Regions from separate parts of the Serratia sp. TSA_7 genome, predicted to be linked through region 2. Evidence: predicted binding sites of a transcription regulator. Region 2 holds the regulator's gene; each other region holds the start of a gene.
What was found. Region 2 encodes PhoB, which activates phosphate uptake and scavenging genes when phosphate is short. Its sites were predicted from a motif close to CTGTCATAAAACTGNCNNAT; they were not measured.
Positions count from the first base shown of each region.

Region 1: ACUTQW_RS02210 (heavy metal response regulator transcription factor) is a predicted target of PhoB. The motif match lies at 1,839-1,858, and genes of this name have one in related genera.
Region 3: pstS (phosphate ABC transporter substrate-binding protein PstS) is a predicted target of PhoB. The motif match lies at 3,776-3,795, and genes of this name have one in related genera.

Region 1 covers NZ_JBQZFU010000001.1:457,763-464,746, reverse strand. The annotation lists gene ACUTQW_RS02225 (molybdopterin-dependent oxidoreductase) at 1-543, opposite strand, end outside; gene ACUTQW_RS02220 (cytochrome b/b6 domain-containing protein) at 536-1,141, opposite strand; gene ACUTQW_RS02215 (hypothetical protein) at 1,156-1,782, opposite strand; gene ACUTQW_RS02210 (heavy metal response regulator transcription factor) at 1,923-2,594, shown strand; gene ACUTQW_RS02205 (heavy metal sensor histidine kinase) at 2,591-4,015, shown strand; gene ACUTQW_RS02200 (HAMP domain-containing sensor histidine kinase) at 4,057-5,523, opposite strand; gene ACUTQW_RS02195 (response regulator transcription factor) at 5,527-6,240, opposite strand; gene ACUTQW_RS02190 (cytochrome b/b6 domain-containing protein) at 6,394-6,984, shown strand, end outside.
Region 2 covers NZ_JBQZFU010000006.1:104,495-111,478, forward strand. The annotation lists gene ACUTQW_RS18520 (PstS family phosphate ABC transporter substrate-binding protein) at 1-837, opposite strand, end outside; gene phoR (phosphate regulon sensor histidine kinase PhoR) at 854-2,170, opposite strand; gene phoB (phosphate response regulator transcription factor PhoB) at 2,195-2,884, opposite strand; gene sbcD (exonuclease subunit SbcD) at 3,108-4,340, shown strand; gene sbcC (exonuclease subunit SbcC) at 4,337-6,984, shown strand, end outside.
Region 3 covers NZ_JBQZFU010000005.1:274,068-281,051, reverse strand. The annotation lists gene glmU (bifunctional UDP-N-acetylglucosamine diphosphorylase/glucosamine-1-phosphate N-acetyltransferase GlmU) at 1-1,231, shown strand, start outside; gene glmS (glutamine--fructose-6-phosphate transaminase (isomerizing)) at 1,396-3,225, shown strand; gene ACUTQW_RS17870 (hypothetical protein) at 3,274-3,654, opposite strand; gene pstS (phosphate ABC transporter substrate-binding protein PstS) at 3,872-4,912, shown strand; gene pstC (phosphate ABC transporter permease PstC) at 5,002-5,958, shown strand; gene pstA (phosphate ABC transporter permease PstA) at 5,960-6,850, shown strand; gene pstB (phosphate ABC transporter ATP-binding protein PstB) at 6,905-6,984, shown strand, end outside.

The DNA.
Region 1 (6,984 bases), on a different contig from region 2:
ATAACGATCCGCGCATTTAAAACCGACGTAGCGGGCATTCAGATCCGCCCCGACATGCTGCAGGAAGCTGCGCAGCGGTACGCCGCCCCATTGCCCGATGGCGCTCCAGCCCTCGATGCAGATCAGCCGGGTTATCTGGCTTTGCTGCGGCAGGCGTTGCAGCTGTTCCAGCGTCCAGGGGGCGGTTTTCTCCACCTTGCCGGAAATTTCCAGCCGATAGCTGGCGAGATCCACCTCCGGTACGTTGTACTCGGGGTAAAACGCGTTGAACGGGAAGGGGTGGGTAATCTGATCCGGCCGATAGGTTTGCGCCAGCCGCTGGCCGCTGAACAGCCAGGCCTGTACCCGATCGTTCCAGCGCGACATGGCCCACAGCACTTTATCCACCTGATCGCCGTCTTGCATGTTGCAGCCGGTCAGCATGGCGATGCCGCCCAGCGTCAGGCCGGAGCGCAGCATCAGGCGGCGTTGCAGATTGACCAGCTGTTTTTTCTGGTCCGGTTCCAACGCCGGTGTCGAAGGGCGCCGTCGTTTATCATTCATGTTTGCCACCCGTAATCATTGCCCATAGCGTGCGCGGCACGATAATCACCATTAGCAGGTGAATCACCACAAATAACCCAATGGCGGACATGGCGAAAAAATGCACGTAGCGCGCGGTGTCAAACCCGCCAAACAGGCTCACCAAGCCTTGCAACTGCACGGGTTTCCAGATGGCCAGTCCGGAGAGCACCAGCAGCAGCCCCAGCGCCAGCACGCCCAGGTACATCAGTTTCTGAATGGCGTTATAGCGGCCATGGTGATGTTGCAGCCGCAGCGTTAGCGCCTGCCCGATTTCGCGCCGCAGCGCCTTGGCGCTGAGCGGCAGCAGATCGCGCCGGAAATGGCCGCTGAACAGGCTCCACAACAGGTAGCACAACGCGTTAAGCGCCAGCAGCCACATTACCGCCAGATGCCAGCCAATCGCGCCGCCCAGCCAGCCGCCGAGCGTCATCTGTGGCGGAAAGCGGAAGCCGAACAGCGGTGAGGCGTTGTAGATTTCCCAGCCGCTCATGAACATGCAAACCATGGCGAACAGGTTAACCCAATGGGTGATCCGGACCGGCCAGCGATGCACCGGCCGCGGCGCGTTGGTTTTCATCGTTTTTTCCTGGGTCACATTGGCGGAACGGTGCCGTCTTTGCCGGCGGAGATGCGGGTGGCGACGCGTTCGCCTTTCTCGTCAGTGGCGGAGAACAGCACAATGTGCGCGCCCGGTTTCAACAGGCTGCGATCGCCGGGATCCAGGGTGACGATCGGCACGTCTTCCGGCACGGTGACGGTTTTCTGCTGGTTACCGTAGGTCACGGTCAGAGTGCGGCCGTTGGATTTCACCAGCTTGCCGACGGTACCGTTGGTCATGGTGTCTACCTTACCGTCGGCAGATTCCCAGGCCGAGTGGCCCTCGCCGGTGCCGCGCAGGCTGGCGGCGAACACGTGCACTTCCAGCGCTTTCAAGGTGCCATCCGCTTGCGGTACGGCGGCGGTGCCGATAAAGCTGTCCGGCTTGATATCGTCCAGCGTGCCCTTGGATACGCTCAGTACCTTGGTTTGATCGTTGATTTTTACGCTGACCTTTTCCCCTTTACGGTCGGTGAGCTGCAGGCTGCTGTCGCTGACTTGATCGATGGTGCCACGCAGTGGAGCAATGACTTTTCCCGGTGCCGGGGCGGCGGCGGCAATGCCGCTGCACAGCATCAGGGTGGACAGCAGTAAACCGGCAAAACGATGACGGGTAATCATAATCTTCTCCTTTGTATGGGTTGCCGGTTAAGCATGGTCGAACAACAGGGACAGCACCATGTCCGTTTGATGACATTAATGTCATCAAGAATGTCAGCCGAAACTGCTAGTATTTCCGCAGATGCAACGAGGTGGCGACAATGCGGATATTGGTGATTGAAGACGACATCAGCACGGGTGATTACCTGAAAAAAGGGCTGGGAGAGGCGGGATACAGCGTCGATCTGGCGCGTAACGGCACTGACGGGCTGTTCCGGGCGCTGGAGCACGGTTACGACGCCATCGTGCTCGACGTGATGCTGCCGGGGCTGGACGGCTGGCAGATAGTGGAAGTGCTGCGCAAGAAAAGCGATGTGCCGATCCTGTTTCTGACTGCGCGTGACGGGGTGCAGGATCGCATTCATGGCCTGGAGCTGGGGGCCGAAGATTATTTGATCAAACCCTTTTCCTTCACTGAACTGGTGTTGCGTATCCGCACGCTGCTGCGGCGCGGTACGGTGCGTGAAGCCGATCACTACAGCCTTGCCGATCTGCAACTCGACGTATTGCGCCGCAAGGCGGTACGGCAGGATGTGGTGATCCCGCTGACCAATAAGGAGTTTATGCTGTTGCACCTGTTGGTGCGGCGCGAAGGAGAGGTGCTGTCGCGCACCTTGATCGCCTCGCAGGTTTGGGACATGAATTTTGACAGCGACACCAACGTGGTGGATGTGGCGATCAAACGCCTGCGCGCCAAGATTGACCGGCCGTTCGCTATCAAGCTGATTCATACCGTGCGCGGCATCGGTTATGTCTGCGAGCCGCGCTCATGAACGTGCTGGCCCAACGCTGGCACAGCCTGTCGCTGACGTTACGCAGCGCCATGCTGTTTGCGCTGGTGGCGGCGCTGGTGGTCAGCGGCGCAGGCTGGTATCTGTATGGCGCGATGCGTCAGGAGATGACCACCCGCAGCGATTTTCAGGTTACCGGCCGGGTGGAGTATTTTCGCCATTTGCTGAGCCAGCGCTTTCCGCTCGACCGGTTGGTGGCCAACACCGGCCTGTTTGAAAACATGCTGGGCAATGAACAGGACGTTTTGATTTTTCAGCAACCGGGGCAAAAACCCTTAATCAACGTTAATCCGGCCAGGTTGACGCTGCCGCCCATAACGCCAACGCCGGTCGACGCGCCTCAGCTTCTGAGTGCGGTGAGCAGTGGGGAAACGGCGCAGGGCGTGCCGCTGCGTGTCGCATCGGCGCTGGTGAGACTGGATGACGGCAACCTGCTGCAGATCTCTGCGGCTCACGTGATGGTCAATGAACAGAAGATGCTGGCGCGCTATCTGTGGCGGATCGTCGCTGCGGTGGCTGTGGCGTTTTTACTGATCGCGCTGCTGGGCTATTGGGTGATGCGCCGTGGGTTACAGCCGCTGTGGCGCATGGCGGCACAGGCGGCGGTGATCACGCCGAATACGCTGTCGACTCGGCTGAGTGAGCAGGGGGCACCGAAGGAGCTGCGACAACTGACCCGTTCGTTTAACGCCATGCTCGATCGGCTGAATGAAGGCTATCAACGCCTGACGCAGTTCTCCGCCGATCTGGCGCATGAAATCCGCACCCCGGTGGGCGCGTTGATGGGCCATTGCCAGGTGGCGTTGTATCAGCCGCGCAGCGTGGAAGAGTATGAAACCCTGTTGTCGAACAATATGGACGAACTGGAGCGCATTTCGCGCATGGTGGAAAATATTCTGTTCCTGGCGCGCGCCGGGGAAGCGCAGGCGGTGCTGAACTGTAGCCGAATGGATATAGCGCAGGAGCTTCAGCGGGTGGCGGACTATTTCGAAGGCCTGGCGGAAGAGCGGGGCATCACTTTAGTTTGCCGGGGCGAGGGGCAACTGATGGCGGATGCGATGCTGTTTCAGCGTGCGTTGAGTAATCTGGTCGCCAATGCGGTGCGTTATGCCGACGAAAACAGCCAGATACGGTTGCAGGCGCTCAGTCAGCCGAAGGGAAGGGTAGTGATCCAGGTGGTCAATCAAGGGCGGCCCATTTCACCGGCGCACCTGGACAAGCTGTTCGACCGTTTTTACCGTGCCGATGCAGCCCGCAGCGCCGGCAGCCATGCCAGCGGCCTGGGGTTATCGATCGTGCGCGCCATCATGACGCTGCACGGCGGCGAGGTTCGTGCCGAGTGCATCGCCGGTGAACCCTCGGCGCGCATCACCTTTAGCCTGATATTTCCTCAGGCCGATTAATACTGCGCTGAATGCGGCGCATTGGATCCCGGCTGCATCGATCAGCGCGGCGGAATGGCGAAGCGGAAGCAGGCCCCTTTTTGCGCTTGCTCGACCAGTTGAATGTCGCTGCCGTGCAGTTGCAAAATGCGCCGTACGATCATCAGGCCCAGCCCGCCGGCATGGCGGCGCGCGCCGTGCAGGATAGACGGCCGCACAAACAGGTCGGCGCGCAGCGCCTGCGGAATGCCGGGGCCGCTGTCGTTGACCTGCACCAGTATCTTGTCTTCCTGCTGCCACAGCCGTACGCCGATTTCACCGCCCTGCGGCGTATGGCGAATGGCGTTGTCCAGCAGGTTGGTCAGCACCCGCTCGATCATGCTCAGATCGGCAAACACCAGCGGCATGCCCGGGGCGATATCGGCGCGTAACCGCTGATGCCGCGCCTCGGCCGCCAGCTCGAACTTCTGGAATACGTCCTGCACCAGCTCGCCGAGCGAGAACGGCTCTTTTTGCGGCTTCACCACGCCGTACTCCAGCCGCGCCAGTTCGAACAGTTCTTGCGCCAGTTTGCCCACCTTGCGGCTTTGCGCCAGCGCGGTCTCCAGGTAGCGTCTGCGATCGTTTTCGCTCAGGCTGGCCGATTTTACCGACAGCGTTTCCAGGTAGCCGTGCAGCGAGGTGAGCGGGGTGCGCAGATCGTGCGAAATATTGGCGATAAACTCGCGCCGCTGCTGGTCCTGCTGCGACAGCGATTGCCACTGTTCGGCAACGCGCTGCGCCATGCTGTGAAACGCCAACTGCAACTGACTAACCTCATCGCGCCCGAGGCTGGGAACCGGTTGCGCCGCATAGGCCTGCACCGCGGCGATGCCGCCGTTATCCAGCACGCTCACTTGCCGGGTCAACTGGCGGATAGGTCGCGTCACCCAGCGGAAGGCGAAGCCGCCGGCCAGCAGGCCGAACACTACCACCAGTCCCATCGACCACAGCGCCATTTTAACCGCCGAGCTGAACTGAGCGTTGCTGGCCAGCGCGGTATAATCTTCGCCGAGCAACACCACATACAGATAGCCTTCAATCTGGCCGTTGACCTTCAGCGGCGCGACGCTGAATACCTTCTTCCCGTCGGGGCTGCGCGGATCGTCGCCGTACACCGGCATCCTCGCGCCGTCGAGCAGCGCCTGCAGCGGCGACAGATCGACCTTTTGTCGTTTCAGGCGGCCGGCCGGCGCGGCATTGCCGATAATATTGCCCTGTATGTCGAGCAGATAAACCTCGACGCTGGGGTTCACCGCCATCAGTTGATCGAACAGGGTATGTACTGATTGCGGGTTCAAACCGTCCTGGCCCAGCAGCGGGTTGCTGGCGGCGATGTGTTGCGCCAGATTACCGGACAGCCGTTGAATGGTCGCCTGGCTGTACTGGGTGTTGCTACGCACCTGCAACCAGCCGGAGAAGGCACAGCAGAGCAGCAGCAGCAGGGCGAAGATCAGCGTCAGGCGTTGCGTTAAGGTAAGATTTTTCATGTTTTACTCTTGCGGCGGCGCCGCGAATTTATAGCCCATCCCCCACACCGTGAGGATGCGCAGGGGTTCCGCCGGGTTGCTTTCTATCTTGATGCGCAGCCGGTTGATATGGGTATTCACCGTGTGTTCATACCCCTCGTGCTGATAGCCCCACACCTGGTTCAACAGGCTAAGGCGGGAGAACACCTTGCCCGGATGGCGAGCGAAGAAATACAGCAGGTCAAACTCGCGCGGCGTCAGATCGATCGGTTGCCGATTCAGCTGCACTTCGCGGGCTATGGGGTCTATGGTCAAGCCGTCAAAGCTCAGCGTGCCGGCGTCCATACGCAGGTTGCGGCTCATCGCCTCCTGGCGGCGGAACAGCGCTTTGACCCGCGCCACCAGTTCCAGCATCGAAAAGGGTTTGGCCAGGTAATCGTCGGCACCCAGCTCCAGCCCCAGCACGCGGTGTACCTCGCTGGAGCGCGCGCTGATGATGATGATCGGCGTGTAGCGCGTCATGTTGCGCGCCCGGCGGCAGATCTCCAGCCCGTCGACGCCCGGCAGCATCAGATCGAGGATCAGCGCGTCCCAGCCGCCCTGTTCCAGCATCGCCATGCCCAGATTGCCGTCGGCGGCGTGGCTAATGTCGTAGCCTTCATCGCGCAGGTGCAACTGCAACAGCTCGGCGATGTCGCCGTCATCCTCAACGATTAAAATTCTCTTTGGTTTTTCCATCTGTACCCACCGCTGATTGCCCGATCCTAGCTGAAAGTCTACACAACCGCCGTGCATGGAGTTATCACATTTTATTTAACTTTGCGTGAGGTCTCGGGGAACAAATTTGGGGAATACTTCGCTCATCGCCACCTTGGCCGCCAGGAGATAAGCATGAGCATGACTCTCACACCGGAAAAACCATCGCTTGTGCATCCGCTGTGGTTGCGGTTGACCCACTGGCTGAATGCGCTGGCGATGCTGATTATGGTCACCAGCGGCTGGCGCATTTATAACGCATCGCCACTGTTCAATTTCAGCTTTATCAACGAGCTGACGCTCGGCGGTTGGCTGGGGGGCGCGTTGCAGTGGCACTTTGCCGGCATGTGGCTGTTTGGGCTTAACGGGTTGTGTTACCTGTTGATCAACCTGGTCAGTGGCCGTTTCAAACGCAAATTTTGGCCGCTCAGCCCCAGACAGTTTTTCACCGATCTGAGCGCCGCGTTGCGTGGCCGGCTGCAGCATGCCGATTTGCGCCACTACAACATGGTGCAGCGTGCGGCTTATCTGTTCGTGATGGCCGACAGCATCCTGATGGCGCTCTCCGGGCTGGTGCTGTGGAAATCGGTGCAGTTTCCGCTGCTGCGCGAGCTGCTTGGCGGTTACGAGGCGGCGCGTTATATCCACTTTTTCGCCATGTCGGCGCTGGTGGGGTTTGTCGTGATTCATCTGGTGATGGTAGCACTGGTGCCCCGCACCTTGCTG
Region 2 (6,984 bases):
GCGATCGAGAAAAGCGGCGGTCAGCGGCTCCAGCGGTTGGTTGGGGGCCTTGTTGATGTAAATATACAGATAGCGCGACAGCGGATAGCTGCCGTTGCGCACGTTGGTATCATTGGGGACAACATAGTTTTCACCCGACTCCGCCAGCGGCAGCAGACGCACGCCACTGGCGCGAAAACCGATGCTGGCGTAGCCAATGCTGTTCAGCGAGCCGGCCACCGCCTGCACCACCGAGGCCGAACCGGGCAGCTCATTGACCCGCGGCATAAAATCGCCGCCGCACAGGGCGCGCAGTTTGAAATAGCCGTAAGTGCCGGAGGCGGAGTTACGCCCGAAACGTTGGAGGTCGCGCTGTTGCCAACTGCCGGTCAACCCCAATTCGCCCCAACGCATCAGCGGCCGGCTTTCGCCGCAGCGCCGGGTAGCGGAGAAAATGCGGTCGAGCTGCTGCAGGTTCAGGCCACGCAACGGGTTGTCCTGATGCACCAGCACCACCAGCGCATCCACCGCTACCGGCACGGCCAGCGGCGCATAACCATAACGGTGTTCGAACGCCGACACTTCCGCCGCCTTCATCGGCCTGCTCATTGGCCCAAGCTGCGCTGCGCCCGCCGCCAGTGCGGTAGGCGCGGTTGAAGAACCGGCGGCCTGGATCTGCAAATTGACGTTAGGGTAGTGCTGACTGAAGTCCTGCGCCCACAGCGCCATCAGATTCGCCAGCGTATCGGAGCCGACGCTCGACAGGTTGCCGGACAGCATACCGTCCGGCTGCGCCAGTGCGCCGCGGCTCGCCAGCAGCGCCAGGCACAGCAACAACCATCGGGTAATTCGGATCATGCCAGCCTCTCGCGCGTTAATTTTTCACCGCATTCTCTGATAAAGCTGCAGGAACAATCAACCGGTTAGGCAAGGTAAAGATGAAACGGGTGCCGATCCCCTGCTCGCTGAGGATCTCCAACCGCGCATCGTGGTGGCTGAGCGCATGCTTGACGATCGCCAGCCCCAGCCCGCTGCCGCCGGTCTGGCGTGAACGGGCTTTATCGACGCGGTAGAAACGCTCGGTCAGGCGCGGGATATGTTCGGCGGCGATGCCCGGCCCGTTGTCGCTGACCTGGAATTGCGCGCCGTTTGGCGTCTGTTGCCAGCTCACCTCAATATGGGTGCCTTTCGGCGTGTGATTGACGGCGTTATACACCAGATTCGACACCGCGCTGCGCAGTTGGTCATCGTTGCCGAACACCTTGAGCTGCTCGTTCACCCGGAAGGTAATCTCATGGTTGTCGCCGCTCAGCGACTGCGCCTCACGCTGCAACACCCGCAGCATCAGCGGAATATCGACCCGCTCGTTCATATCGACGTTAGGTGCCGCCTCAATGCGCGACAGCGTCAGCAGCTGTTTGACCAGCCCGTCCATACGCCGGGTCTGTTCCTGCATGGTGCCCAGCGCCTTGCCGCGCAACGAGCCGTCCAGCTCCTCGTCGCTCATCATCTCCAGGTAGCCCTGCAATACCGTCAGCGGGGTACGCAACTCATGGCTGACGTTGGCGAAGAAGTTGCGGCGCGCGCCTTCAAGCTGGCGCATTTGGGTGACGTCGCGCGCCACCATCAACAGTTGCCCTTCCGAATAGGGCATCACGCGGAACTCGACATAGTGCTCGTTATTGAGTTGCAGCGTCAGTGGCCGCGTGAATTCCTGCTGTTGCAGATAGTGGCTGAACTCTGGGTAACGCAACAGGTTAAGGATGTGCTGGCCGTTGTCTTCCGGCCAGCGGAATCCCAGCAGATGCTGCGCCAACCCGTTGCACCAGAAGATATTGCCTTCGACGGTGGTCATCACCACCGCATCGGGCAGCGATTCCGCGCCGCTGCGAAAACGTTTGATCAACAACGCCAGTTCACGGCGACGTCGACGGTTGCGCTGTTGCATCTGGTAGAGGCCGTAAAACAGCGGCTCCCAGCTCCAGCGCCCAGGCGGCGGCGTCATGCTGCGATCGACCCACAGCCAGTGGGAAAGTTTGAGTTGGTTGTAGAAATTCCAGACCAGCGCCGCCAGCACGGCGGCCAGCAGCAGCCAGGGCAGATAGCCGAAAATCAGCCCCAGCAGTAAGGCAGGTAAACAGAAAAGAGCCAGCTCCAGGGCCAGCCTCTTCCAGGAAAGGCGTTCTAGCACAGCATATTCTCCAGCGCGACGCGATCAGTAACGCGTTGAGAATCGGTAGCCGGTGCCCCGAACGGTTTGAACCATTTTGTCATGACCAGTGGTCTCTAACGCCTTGCGGAGCCGGCGGATATGCACGTCAACGGTGCGGTCTTCCACATAAACGTTAGTGCCCCAGACGTGATTAAGCAACTGTTCACGGCTATAAACACGTTCCGGATGGGTCATAAAGAAATGCAGCAGTTTGAACTCGGTCGGCCCCATATCCAGCGCCTGCTCATTAGCCATTACGCGATGTGAGGAAGGGTCCAGGCTCAGCCCCTGCATTTCAATCACTTCTTCCACCGCCATCGGTGAAATGCGGCGCATTACCGCCTTGATGCGCGCCACCAGTTCCTTCGGCGAGAACGGCTTGGTAATGTAATCGTCCGCACCCACTTCCAGGCCGCGCACCCGGTCTTCTTCTTCACCGCGTGCGGTCAGCATCATCACCGGAATATCGCGGGTCAGCGCTTCACGCTTCATGTGTTTGATAAACTGGATACCGGAACCGCCGGGTAACATCCAGTCGAGCAACACCAAATCAGGGAACGGCTCAGACAGGCGCGTCACGGCGCTGTCATAATCCTCGGCTTCCAACGGTTGGTAACCATTCTGTTCCAACACAAAGCACACCATCTCACGGATCGGCGCTTCGTCTTCCACCACCAGTATGCGTCTTGCCATCGTCAATCCTGCCAATGTGTTAGCGATCACAGTTGATTGCGGGCGCCATTATGCGTCAGTTTTGTGACACTTTTATGAAAAAACCAGCCTGTTATAGCCAGTAAGCATAGCGATTATTTCCAGCTTCAAAGAAAAATCATTCAGTTGTCATAATCATTGCGTCACGACAGGAGAGTCTGCCCCCTTTATAATCCCCCCATTAGTTTATCGCCCCGGGAGTGTCATGCGCCTGATCCACACCTCTGACTGGCATCTTGGCCAGTACTTTTTCACCAAAAGCCGTGCCGCCGAGCACCAGGCTTTTTTACGCTGGCTGATCGAGCAAATCGAACAGCAACGGGTGGATGCGCTGATCGTCGCCGGGGATCTGTTCGACACCGGGTCGCCGCCGAGTTACGCCCGCGAGCTGTATAACCGCTTCGTGGTGGAGCTGCAGCGTACCGGCTGCCAACTGGTGGTGCTGGGAGGTAACCATGACTCCGTGGCAACCCTGAATGAATCGCGTGAATTGCTTTCTTGCCTGAATACAACGGTGATCGCCAACGCCCAGAGCGACATCGGGCAGCAGATCCTGGTGCTTAACCAACGCGACGGCCAACCGGGTGCGGTGTTGTGCGCCATCCCGTTCCTGCGCCCGCGCGATCTGACGACCAGCCGCGCCGGCGAATCGGGCGCGCAAAAGCAGCAGGCGTTGCAAGAGGCGATCGCGGAACACTATCAACAGCTCTACCAAGCGGCCTGCGCACGCCGCGATGAACTGGGGCTAACCTTGCCGATTGTCGCCACCGGCCACCTGACCACCGTGGGGGTTACCACCTCCGATTCGGTGCGCGATATTTACATCGGCACGCTGGATGCCTTCCCGGCGCAGGCGTTTCCGCCGGCCGACTACATTGCGTTGGGGCATATTCACCGGGCGCAGAACGTCGCCAAATCCGAGCATATCCGCTACAGCGGTTCGCCTATCCCGCTCAGTTTCGATGAGCTGGGCAAACCCAAGAGCGTGTTTATGGTGGATTTCGTCGAAGGCGCCCTGCAACAGGTCACCGCACTGGATATCCCCAGCTTCCAGCCAATGCAACTGATCAAGGGCGATTTGGCGCAGATCGAGCAACAATTGCGGCAGTTCGCCGATTATCAAGGTGAACTGCCGGTATGGCTGGATATCGAAGTGGCCACGCAAGATTACCTCAGCGACATTCAGCGCCGTATTCAACTGCTGGCGGATCAACTGCCGGTGGAGGTGGTATTGCTGCGCCGCAGTAAAGAACAGCGCCGCCAGGCCCTCGAACAGCAGGACAAGGAAACGCTCAACGAACTGAGCGTCGATGAGGTCTTCGAGCGGCGGCTGGCGCAGGAGACGGAAATCACTGAGCCTCGCCAGCAGCGGATGCGCCAAATGTTCCATCAGGTGGTCGAGGCCGTACGGCACAACGACGAGGAGCCGACCCAATGAAAATCCTGAGCCTGCGGCTGAAGAACCTCAATTCATTGCAGGGCGAGTGGAAGATCGATTTCACCGCTGAGCCTTTTGCCAGCAATGGGCTGTTCGCCATCACCGGGCCAACCGGCGCGGGCAAAACCACCCTGCTGGATGCCATCTGCCTGGCGCTGTACCACCAGACACCGCGCCTTAACGTGACACCGAGCCAAAACGAACTGATGACGCGCCACACCGCCGAATCGTTGGCGGAGGTCGAATTTGAGGTCAAAGGCGTCGGCTACCGCGCCTTCTGGAGCCAACGCCGCGCCAAAAATGCGCCGGACGGCAATCTGCAAGCGCCAAAGGTGGAACTGGCGCTGCGTGAAGACGGTAAAATCCTGGCGGATAAAGTCCGCGACAAGCTGGATCTGACCGCCGCGATCACCGGGCTGGATTTCGGCCGCTTCACCAAATCGATGATGCTGTCCCAGGGGCAGTTCGCCGCCTTCCTCAATGCCGATGCCAATGACCGGGCCGAACTGCTGGAAGAGCTGACCGGCACCGAGATCTACGGCCAACTTTCCGAACGGGTTTTCGAGCAGCACAAACAGGCCAAAGCCGATCTGGACGCCTTGCATCAACGCGCCAGCGGCATTGAGCTGCTGAATGACGAACAGCGTCAGCAATTGGAGAGCCAATTAGCTGAGCTGAGCGCGCAGGAAACCGCCCTCAGCGGGCAGACCCGGCAACAGCAACAGGCGCTGAACTGGCTGCAACAGTGGCAGCGAACGCAGCACCAGCAGCAGGAATACCAACGCCAGTTGAACATCGTGCAACAGGAGCAGGCTGCGGCCAAACCGCAGTTGCAACAGTTGGCGCGCAGCGAACCGGCGGAGAAACTGCGGCCGCTGCATAACGACCGTCACCGCTGCCGCAGTGAGCAGCAGGCGCTGCAACAGCAGATCGCCCAAATGGCGCAGCAGCAGGAGCATCAGCTTGCGCAGATGGCGCCATTGCAGCAGGCCGTGGAAAAAGCGCGCGCCGAGCAGCAGGCGCAGGCCGAGCGCCAGCAGATCCAGCAGCGGCTGATCGACGAGCAGATCGTCCCGCTCGACCACCAGATTGCTCAGCTGCAAAAAACGCAGACGGAATTGCAGCAGGCGTGCGACAACGCCGCCCGGCAGTGCCATCAGCAGACAACGGATCTGGAGCAGTTAAACGTTCAACGCAGCCAATTGACCGCACAGACCGGGCAACATCAGGAGAAGCTTAACGGTCTTAACGCGGCGTTGATGGCGCAGCAACAGCAGCAAAATGCGCTGGAAGCGCAGTCACCGCTGGCGGCGCTGCGCCGGCGTCAGGCCGAGTTGGCCGAGCTGCGCCCGGCACGCCAGCAGCTGTTCACCCTTTCCTCGCTGTTCCGCCAGACCAGCGAGCGGCTTGAACAACAGCGCAAAGAGTTTACCGCCCGTCAGGCGCAGCTTGGCGAACATGAGCAACAGCTGGAAGAAACGCGGCGGCACTACAAGCAGCAAAAAGCGCATCAGTTAGACGTGGAAAAAGCCCTTGAGCTGGAAAAGCGCATCGTCAGTCTTGAAGCCGAGCGCGCACTGCTGCAAAGCGGCGAGCCCTGCCCGTTATGCGGTTCCGCCAGCCATCCGGCCATTGAGCAATATCAGGCGGTAAAACCGTCCGAGACGGCATTGCGCCTGGCGGAAATGCGCGTCAAAACCGAGGCGCTGTACACCCAAGGCACCGAACTGCGCACCCGTTGCGAAAGCCTGAAGGAACAGCAACAGCGCCAACAACAGCAAATAGCGCAGGACGAGCAGCAACTCGCCGCCCAGCGCCAACAGTGGCAAACCCTCAGCGCGCCGCTGGCGTTTGATTTCGATCTGCAAGATGCCGAGCGCCTGAGCCAGTGGCTGAACGCCTGCGACAGCGAAGAACGCCAGGGCCAGCAAGGGCTGGCGCAGCACGAGCAGGCAGCACAGACGGTACAACAGGCGAAAGATGCCCTGGCCGAGCTCCAGGCGCAGCAACAACAAGCACAACAGCAACAAGCGCTGCTGGACGAGCGCTTCACCCTGCTGGAAAAAAACCACGCCGACGCGCAGTTGCAACAGCAGCGCTTGCAACAACAGTGGCAAGAGGGCGAGAAAACCCTGAGCGAACACCGCGCGCAGCGGCTGGCGCTGTTTGGCGAACAACAGATTCCGCAGGTGCGCGAACAGCTGCGTGCCCAACTGGCCGCCTGCGAGCAGGCCAGCCATCAGGCGGTGGAACAATGGCAGAAAGCTCAGGAACAGCGCGATCGCCTGGCCGGCCAGCTTGCCGGCCTGCAACAACAGCAGCAACGGCAGAGCGAGAGGCTGCAACAGGCGGAACAAACCTGGCTGGAAGCACTGGCCGCCAGCGAATTCAGCGACGAAGCCGCCTTCAGCGCCGCGCTGTTGGATGACGCACAGCGCCGGCAATTGCAGCAGCATAAAGAACGGTTGCACCAGCGGCAGGTGGAGGCCAGCGCCCTGCTGGCACAAGCGGTTCATACGCTGGAACAACAGCGGCAACAGCGCCCGGAAGGGCTGGATGAAACCCAGGCCGACGCGCCAGCCCTGAGCCAGAGCCTGGAGGCGTTGGCGCAGCAATTGAAAACCTTGCAACTGCGTCAGGGCGA
Region 3 (6,984 bases), on a different contig from region 2:
CGCGAAAAACGTCCATCTGGTGTATGGCCACGGCGGTGACTTGCTGAAAAGTACCCTGACCGATGAAGCGTTGAACTGGGTGTTGCAGGCTGAGCAACTGGGTACCGGGCATGCCATGCAGCAGGCTGCGCCGCATTTTGCCGATGATGAAGACGTCCTGATGCTGTACGGTGACGTGCCGCTGATCTCCGTCGATACGCTCACGCGCCTGCTGGCGGCGAAGCCGCAGGGCGGCATTGGCCTGCTGACGGTAAAGCTGGCTGACCCAAGCGGTTACGGCCGCATCGTGCGTGAGAACGACGATGTAGTGGGTATCGTTGAGCATAAGGATGCCAGCGAAGCCCAGCGTCAGATTACTGAAATCAATACCGGCATTTTGGTCGCTAACGGGCGCGATCTTAAGCGTTGGTTGGGGATGTTGAACAACGACAATGCGCAGGGTGAATTCTACATCACGGATATTATTGCGCTGGCCCATGCCGACGGTAAGAAAATTGAAGCGGTGCACCCGTCACGCCTGAGCGAAGTGGAAGGCGTGAATAACCGCCTGCAGCTGTCGCGGCTTGAGCGTATCTATCAGGCAGAACAATCTGAAAAATTGCTGTTGGCCGGCGTAATGCTGCTGGATCCGGCACGCTTTGACCTGCGCGGGGAACTTGTGCACGGTCGCGATATCTCTATTGATGCTAATGTCATCATCGAAGGAACGGTAACGCTGGGGGACCGGGTGAAGATCGGTGCTGGCTGTGTACTGAAAAACTGCGTGATCGGCGATGACTGCGAAATCAGCCCCTACAGCGTGTTGGAAGATGCGGTGCTGGAATCTGCTTGTACCGTGGGGCCATTTGCCCGCTTACGCCCGGGCGCAGAGTTGGCAGAAGGCGCTCACGTCGGCAATTTCGTGGAGATAAAAAAAGCGCGTCTGGGCAAAGGTTCCAAAGCGGGCCATCTGAGCTACCTGGGCGACGCTGAAATTGGCGATGATGTGAATATCGGCGCCGGCACCATTACCTGTAACTATGATGGCGCCAATAAGCATAAAACCATTATTGGCGACGGCGTGTTTGTCGGTTCAGACACGCAGCTGGTGGCGCCGGTTTCCGTTGGCAAAGGTTCCACCATTGCCGCCGGCACCACGGTCACCCGCGATATCGCTGAAAATGAACTGGTACTGAGCCGCGTCAAGCAGGTACATATCCAGGGTTGGCAGCGACCGGTGAAAAAGAAATAGGCGTAAGAAGATAGTGTGTTTTGCGTTGGGCTCAGGTAACGAGCCCAATACAAAACATAATAATCCCCATTCTCTACAGGCTCGGGGACGCACGGTAAAAACCGGCAAAATCAGGTCAAGGCATCGAAAGCGCCCCGAAAGGCGTTTAATTAGGAATACAACTGATGTGTGGAATTGTAGGCGCAGTAGCGCAACGTGATATTGCAGAAATTCTGTTGGAAGGGTTACGCCGTCTTGAGTACCGCGGTTACGACTCCGCCGGTCTGGCGGTGGTTGATGCCGAAGGCAACGTAAGCCGTTTACGCCGCGTAGGCAAAGTCAATAAACTGACCGAAGCCGCAGAACAACACGAACTGCATGGTGGCACCGGTATTGCTCACACCCGCTGGGCAACGCACGGTGAACCTACCGAAGCGAATGCGCACCCGCATGTTTCTGATTACATCACCGTGGTGCATAACGGCATCATCGAAAACCATGAACCGCTGCGTGAATTGCTGATCGAGCGCGGTTATCACTTCAGCTCTGAGACCGACACCGAGGTGATTGCACACCTGGTGCATTGGGAACAGCGCCAGGGCGGTACGCTGCTGGAAGTGGTGCAGCGCGTGATCCCACAATTACGCGGCGCCTACGGCACCGTGGTCATGGACAGCCGCGATCCTAGCGTGCTGGTGGCTGCGCGCTCCGGTAGCCCGTTGGTTATCGGCCGCGGCGTGGGCGAAAACTTTATCGCTTCCGATCAGCTGGCTCTACTGCCGGTAACTCGCCGCTTTATCTTCCTGGAAGAAGGCGACGTGGTGGAAGTGACTCGCCGCACCGTCAGCATTTTCGACAAACAGGGGAACGCCATCGAGCGTCCTGAGATCGAATCCAAAGTGCAGTATGACGCCGGTGACAAAGGCGCTTACCGTCACTACATGCAAAAAGAGATCTACGAACAGCCGCTGGCGCTGAAAAACACCCTGGAAGGGCGTTTCAGCCATGGCCAAATCAACCTGAGCGAACTGGGTCCGCGCGCCGATGAATTGCTGGCTAACGTGCAGCACGTGCAAATCATCGCCTGCGGCACCTCCTACCACTCCGGTATGGTGGCGCGTTATTGGTTCGAAGCGCTGGCCGGCGTGCCGTGCGACGTCGAAATCGCCTCGGAATTCCGCTACCGCAAATCTGCCGTGCGCCCGGGCAGCCTGATCATCACGCTGTCGCAGTCCGGTGAAACCGCCGATACCCTGGCGGCGTTGCGTCTGTCTAAAGAGCTGGGTTACCTCGGTTCCCTGGCGGTGTGTAACGTGGCCGGTTCTTCGCTGGTGCGTGAGTCCGATTTGGCGCTGATGACCAAAGCCGGTACTGAAATCGGCGTAGCTTCTACCAAAGCCTTCACCACCCAGCTTGCGGTATTGCTGATGCTGGTGGCGCGTTTGGGTCGTTTGAAAGGCATGGCGGAAAGCGTTGAGCATGAAATCGTGCACGCTCTGCAGGCATTGCCAGCGCGCATCGAACAGATGCTGTCGCTGGACAAAAACATTGAAGCGCTGGCGGAAGGTTTCTCCGACAAGCATCACGCGCTGTTCCTTGGCCGTGGCGATCAGTACCCGATCGCCATGGAAGGTGCGCTGAAGCTGAAAGAGATCTCTTACATTCATGCGGAAGCCTATGCGGCGGGTGAGCTGAAACATGGCCCGCTGGCGTTGATCGACGCCGATATGCCGGTCATCGTGGTGGCGCCGAACAACGAACTGCTGGAAAAACTGAAGTCCAACATCGAAGAAGTGCGCGCGCGCGGCGGCCAGCTGTACGTGTTCGCCGATCAGGACGCCGGTTTCGTCAGCAGCGAAGGAATGACCATCATTCCATTGCCGCACGTGGAAGAAATCGTGGCGCCCATCTTCTACACCGTGCCGTTGCAGCTGCTGTCCTATCACGTGGCGCTGATCAAAGGCACCGACGTTGACCAGCCGCGTAACCTGGCGAAGTCCGTCACGGTAGAGTAATCAGCTGCTGTTATGTTTGAAAAGCCGGCCTGAGCGCCGGCTTTTTTATCATTTAATTTTGTTATTCAGGTCTTGTACCGAGCGTTTCAGATCGCTGATTTCGCTTTGGGCATTGTCTTGCCCTTGTAACTTACGTTTCAGATTGTCGATCTCGCTGTTTTGATTTCGGTTCTCGTTTTCCATATTGCTCAGCTTGTCTTGCAGTTTCTTGATGGCCTGTTCCTGAAGCCTTAATTGTTCTTTGAAGCCGTCTAAATCTCCAAGCTCATAATTGGAAATGACGTAGCCTTGGTCGTAATGGCTCCAAAGAAGGATGTTATCGGTACTGCCGCTCGATTGCTTGCTGCGCTGTAGTCCATCCGCCGCCGTGGCGTTGGCCATAGCCAGCAAACCAAGGCTAACCGTTGACAATATAAGTATTTTTTTCATATGAAGTCCCTTTTCCTGAGCAAGGTATAACAGAATGTTTCAGGTTAAATAATAGCCTAATCAATATGTTAATTGCACGCTTGGTGTCTTGTAATATAACTGTCATATTTCGTACATTTTACTGTCACCAAACTGTCCTATTTTCCCTCCTGCAGCAATACTTACTCTGATGAAAACGACTTGAAGTCGATTTTTGAATATCCCATTAGGAGGGATTATGAAACTGATGCGTACCACCGTCGCCAGTATTGTGGCAGCGACTTTCTCCCTGACCGCCGTGTCCGCGTTCGCTGCTGCCAGCCTGACCGGTGCAGGTGCGACATTCCCCGCTCCGGTGTATGCCAAGTGGGCAGATTCTTATCAGAAAGAAACCGGCAACAAGGTTAACTATCAGGGGATCGGTTCCTCTGGCGGCGTGAAGCAAATCATCGCCAACACCGTTGACTTTGGTGCTTCTGATGCCCCGTTGTCTGACGACAAACTGGCGGCCGATGGCCTGTTCCAATTCCCTACCGTGATCGGCGGCGTAGTGCTGGCCGTAAACATCCCGGGCATCAAATCCGGTGAATTGACCCTGGACGGTAAAACGCTGGGTGACATCTACCTGGGCAACGTGAAGAAATGGAATGACCCGGCAATCACCAAGCTGAACCCGGGCGTCAAGCTGCCGGATCAGAATATCGCCGTGGTACGCCGCGCTGACGGTTCAGGCACCTCTTTCGTGTTCACCAGCTACCTGTCTAAAGCCAACGCGCAGTGGAAAGAGAAAATCGGCGCAGGCTCTACCGTTAACTGGCCAACCGGTCTGGGCGGTAAAGGCAACGACGGCATCGCCGCGTTCGTACAGCGTCTGCCAGGCTCTATCGGCTACGTTGAGTACGCTTACGCCAAGCAAAACAACCTGGCTTACACCAAGCTGATTTCTGCCGACGGCAAGCCGGTCAGCCCAACCGAAGAGAGCTTCAGCGCCGCCGCTAAAGGCGTGGACTGGAGCAAAACTTTCGCTCAGGACCTGACTAACCAGAAAGGCGATGGCGCATGGCCAATCACCTCCACCACCTTCATCCTGGTGCACAAAGAGCAGAAAAACCCGGCTCAGGGCGCAGAAGTGCTGAAGTTCTTTGACTGGGCGTACAAAACCGGTGCCAAGCAGGCCAACGATCTGGATTACGCCTCTCTGCCTAACGAAGTGGTTGAGCAGGTGCGTGCAGCATGGAAAACCAACGTAAAAGACAGTTCCGGTAAAGCACTGTACTAAAGAACGCAGGGGCGCGGGTTCACCGCGCTCCAGCCTATTTTGCAGGGCTCACCCATTGAGCTCGCCAGGGTTAAAACAGAGAGTGATCTATGGCTGAGTATAAGCCGACCATCAAAGCACCGAGTAAAAATGGTGATGTCATCTTCAGCGCGCTGGTCAAACTGGCGGCGCTGATTACCCTATTGTTGCTGGGCGGCATTATTGTTTCGCTGATTTTCGCCTCCTGGCCGAGCATGCAGAAATTCGGCTTCGCCTTCTTGTGGACCAAAGAATGGGACGCGCCTGCCGAGCAGTTCGGTGCGCTGGTTCCTATTTACGGTACCGTCGTCACGTCGTTGATTGCCCTGATTATTGCCGTACCCGTGAGCTTCGGTATCGCGCTGTTCCTGACCGAGCTGGCGCCAAACTGGCTGAGACGCCCACTGGGCATCGCTATTGAGTTGCTGGCGGCAATCCCGAGTATCGTTTACGGCATGTGGGGCTTGTTCGTGTTTGCGCCGCTGTTTGCCGAATATTTCCAGACTCCGGTTGGCGACGTGCTGTCCGGCATTCCTATTGTCGGCGAGCTGTTCTCCGGCCCGGCGTTCGGTATCGGTATTCTGGCAGCCGGGGTGATCCTGGCGATCATGATTATTCCTTATATCGCCGCCGTCATGCGAGACGTGTTCGAACAGACCCCGGTGATGATGAAAGAGTCCGCCTATGGCATCGGCTGCACCACCTGGGAGGTGATGTGGCGTATCGTGCTGCCGTTTACCAAGAATGGCGTGATTGGCGGCGTGATGCTGGGATTGGGCCGCGCGCTGGGGGAAACCATGGCGGTGACCTTCATCATCGGTAACACCTACCAGCTCGACAGCGCTTCACTGTATATGCCGGGTAACAGTATTACCTCTGCGCTGGCCAACGAATTCGCCGAAGCGGAATCGGGCGTGCACACCGCAGCGTTGATGGAGCTGGGCCTGATTCTGTTTGTTATCACCTTTATCGTCCTGGCGCTGTCGAAGTTGATGATCATGCGTCTGGCCAAGAAAGAGGGGCGCTAACGTGGCGACTATGGAAATGCAAAACGACGTGGCGCTGTTAGAAAGCCGCCGCAAAATGCAGGCCTGGCGCCGCCAGAAAAACCGACTGGCGCTGTTCTTGTCGATGGCGACCATGGTATTCGGCCTGTTCTGGCTGGTGTGGATCCTGTTCTCCACCGTGACCAAAGGCATCGACGGTATGTCGCTGGCGTTGTTCACCGAAATGACGCCGCCGCCGAACACCGCAGGCGGTGGCCTGGCGAACGCCATCGCCGGTAGCGGCTTGTTGATCCTGTGGGCCACCGTGTTCGGTACGCCGCTGGGCATCATGGCCGGCATTTACCTGGCGGAATACGGCCGTAAATCCTGGTTGGCGGAAGTCATCCGCTTTATTAACGATATTTTGCTGTCGGCGCCGTCGATAGTCGTGGGCCTGTTCGTCTACACCATTGTGGTGGCGAAGATGGAACACTTCTCCGGCTGGGCCGGGATCATCGCGCTGGCTTTGTTGCAGGTACCGATTGTTATCCGTACCACTGAAAACATGTTGAAGCTGGTGCCGGATACGCTGCGTGAGGCGGCTTACGCGCTGGGTACGCCGAAATGGCGCATGATTTCTGCCATCACGCTGAAAGCCTCGGTCTCCGGCATTATCACCGGCGTGTTGCTGGCCATTGCGCGTATCGCCGGGGAAACCGCACCGTTGCTGTTTACCTCGCTGTCGAATCAGTTCTGGAGCACCGACCTGATGCAGCCGATCGCCAACCTGCCGGTCACCATTTTCAAATTCGCCATGAGCCCGTTCGCCGAATGGCAACAGTTGGCCTGGGCCGGGGTGCTGTTGATTACCCTGTGTGTACTGTTACTGAATATCCTGGCGCGTGTGGTTTTCGCCAAGCAGAAGCATTCATAAAATTTTGAGCGCTGCCGTGGCGGCGCTGATGAAAAGAGAGAAGTCTTGATGAGTATGGTTACTGACGCTTCCAGCAGCAAAATTCAGGTACGCGATCTGAACTTCTACTATGGCAAATTCCATGCGCTGAAAAA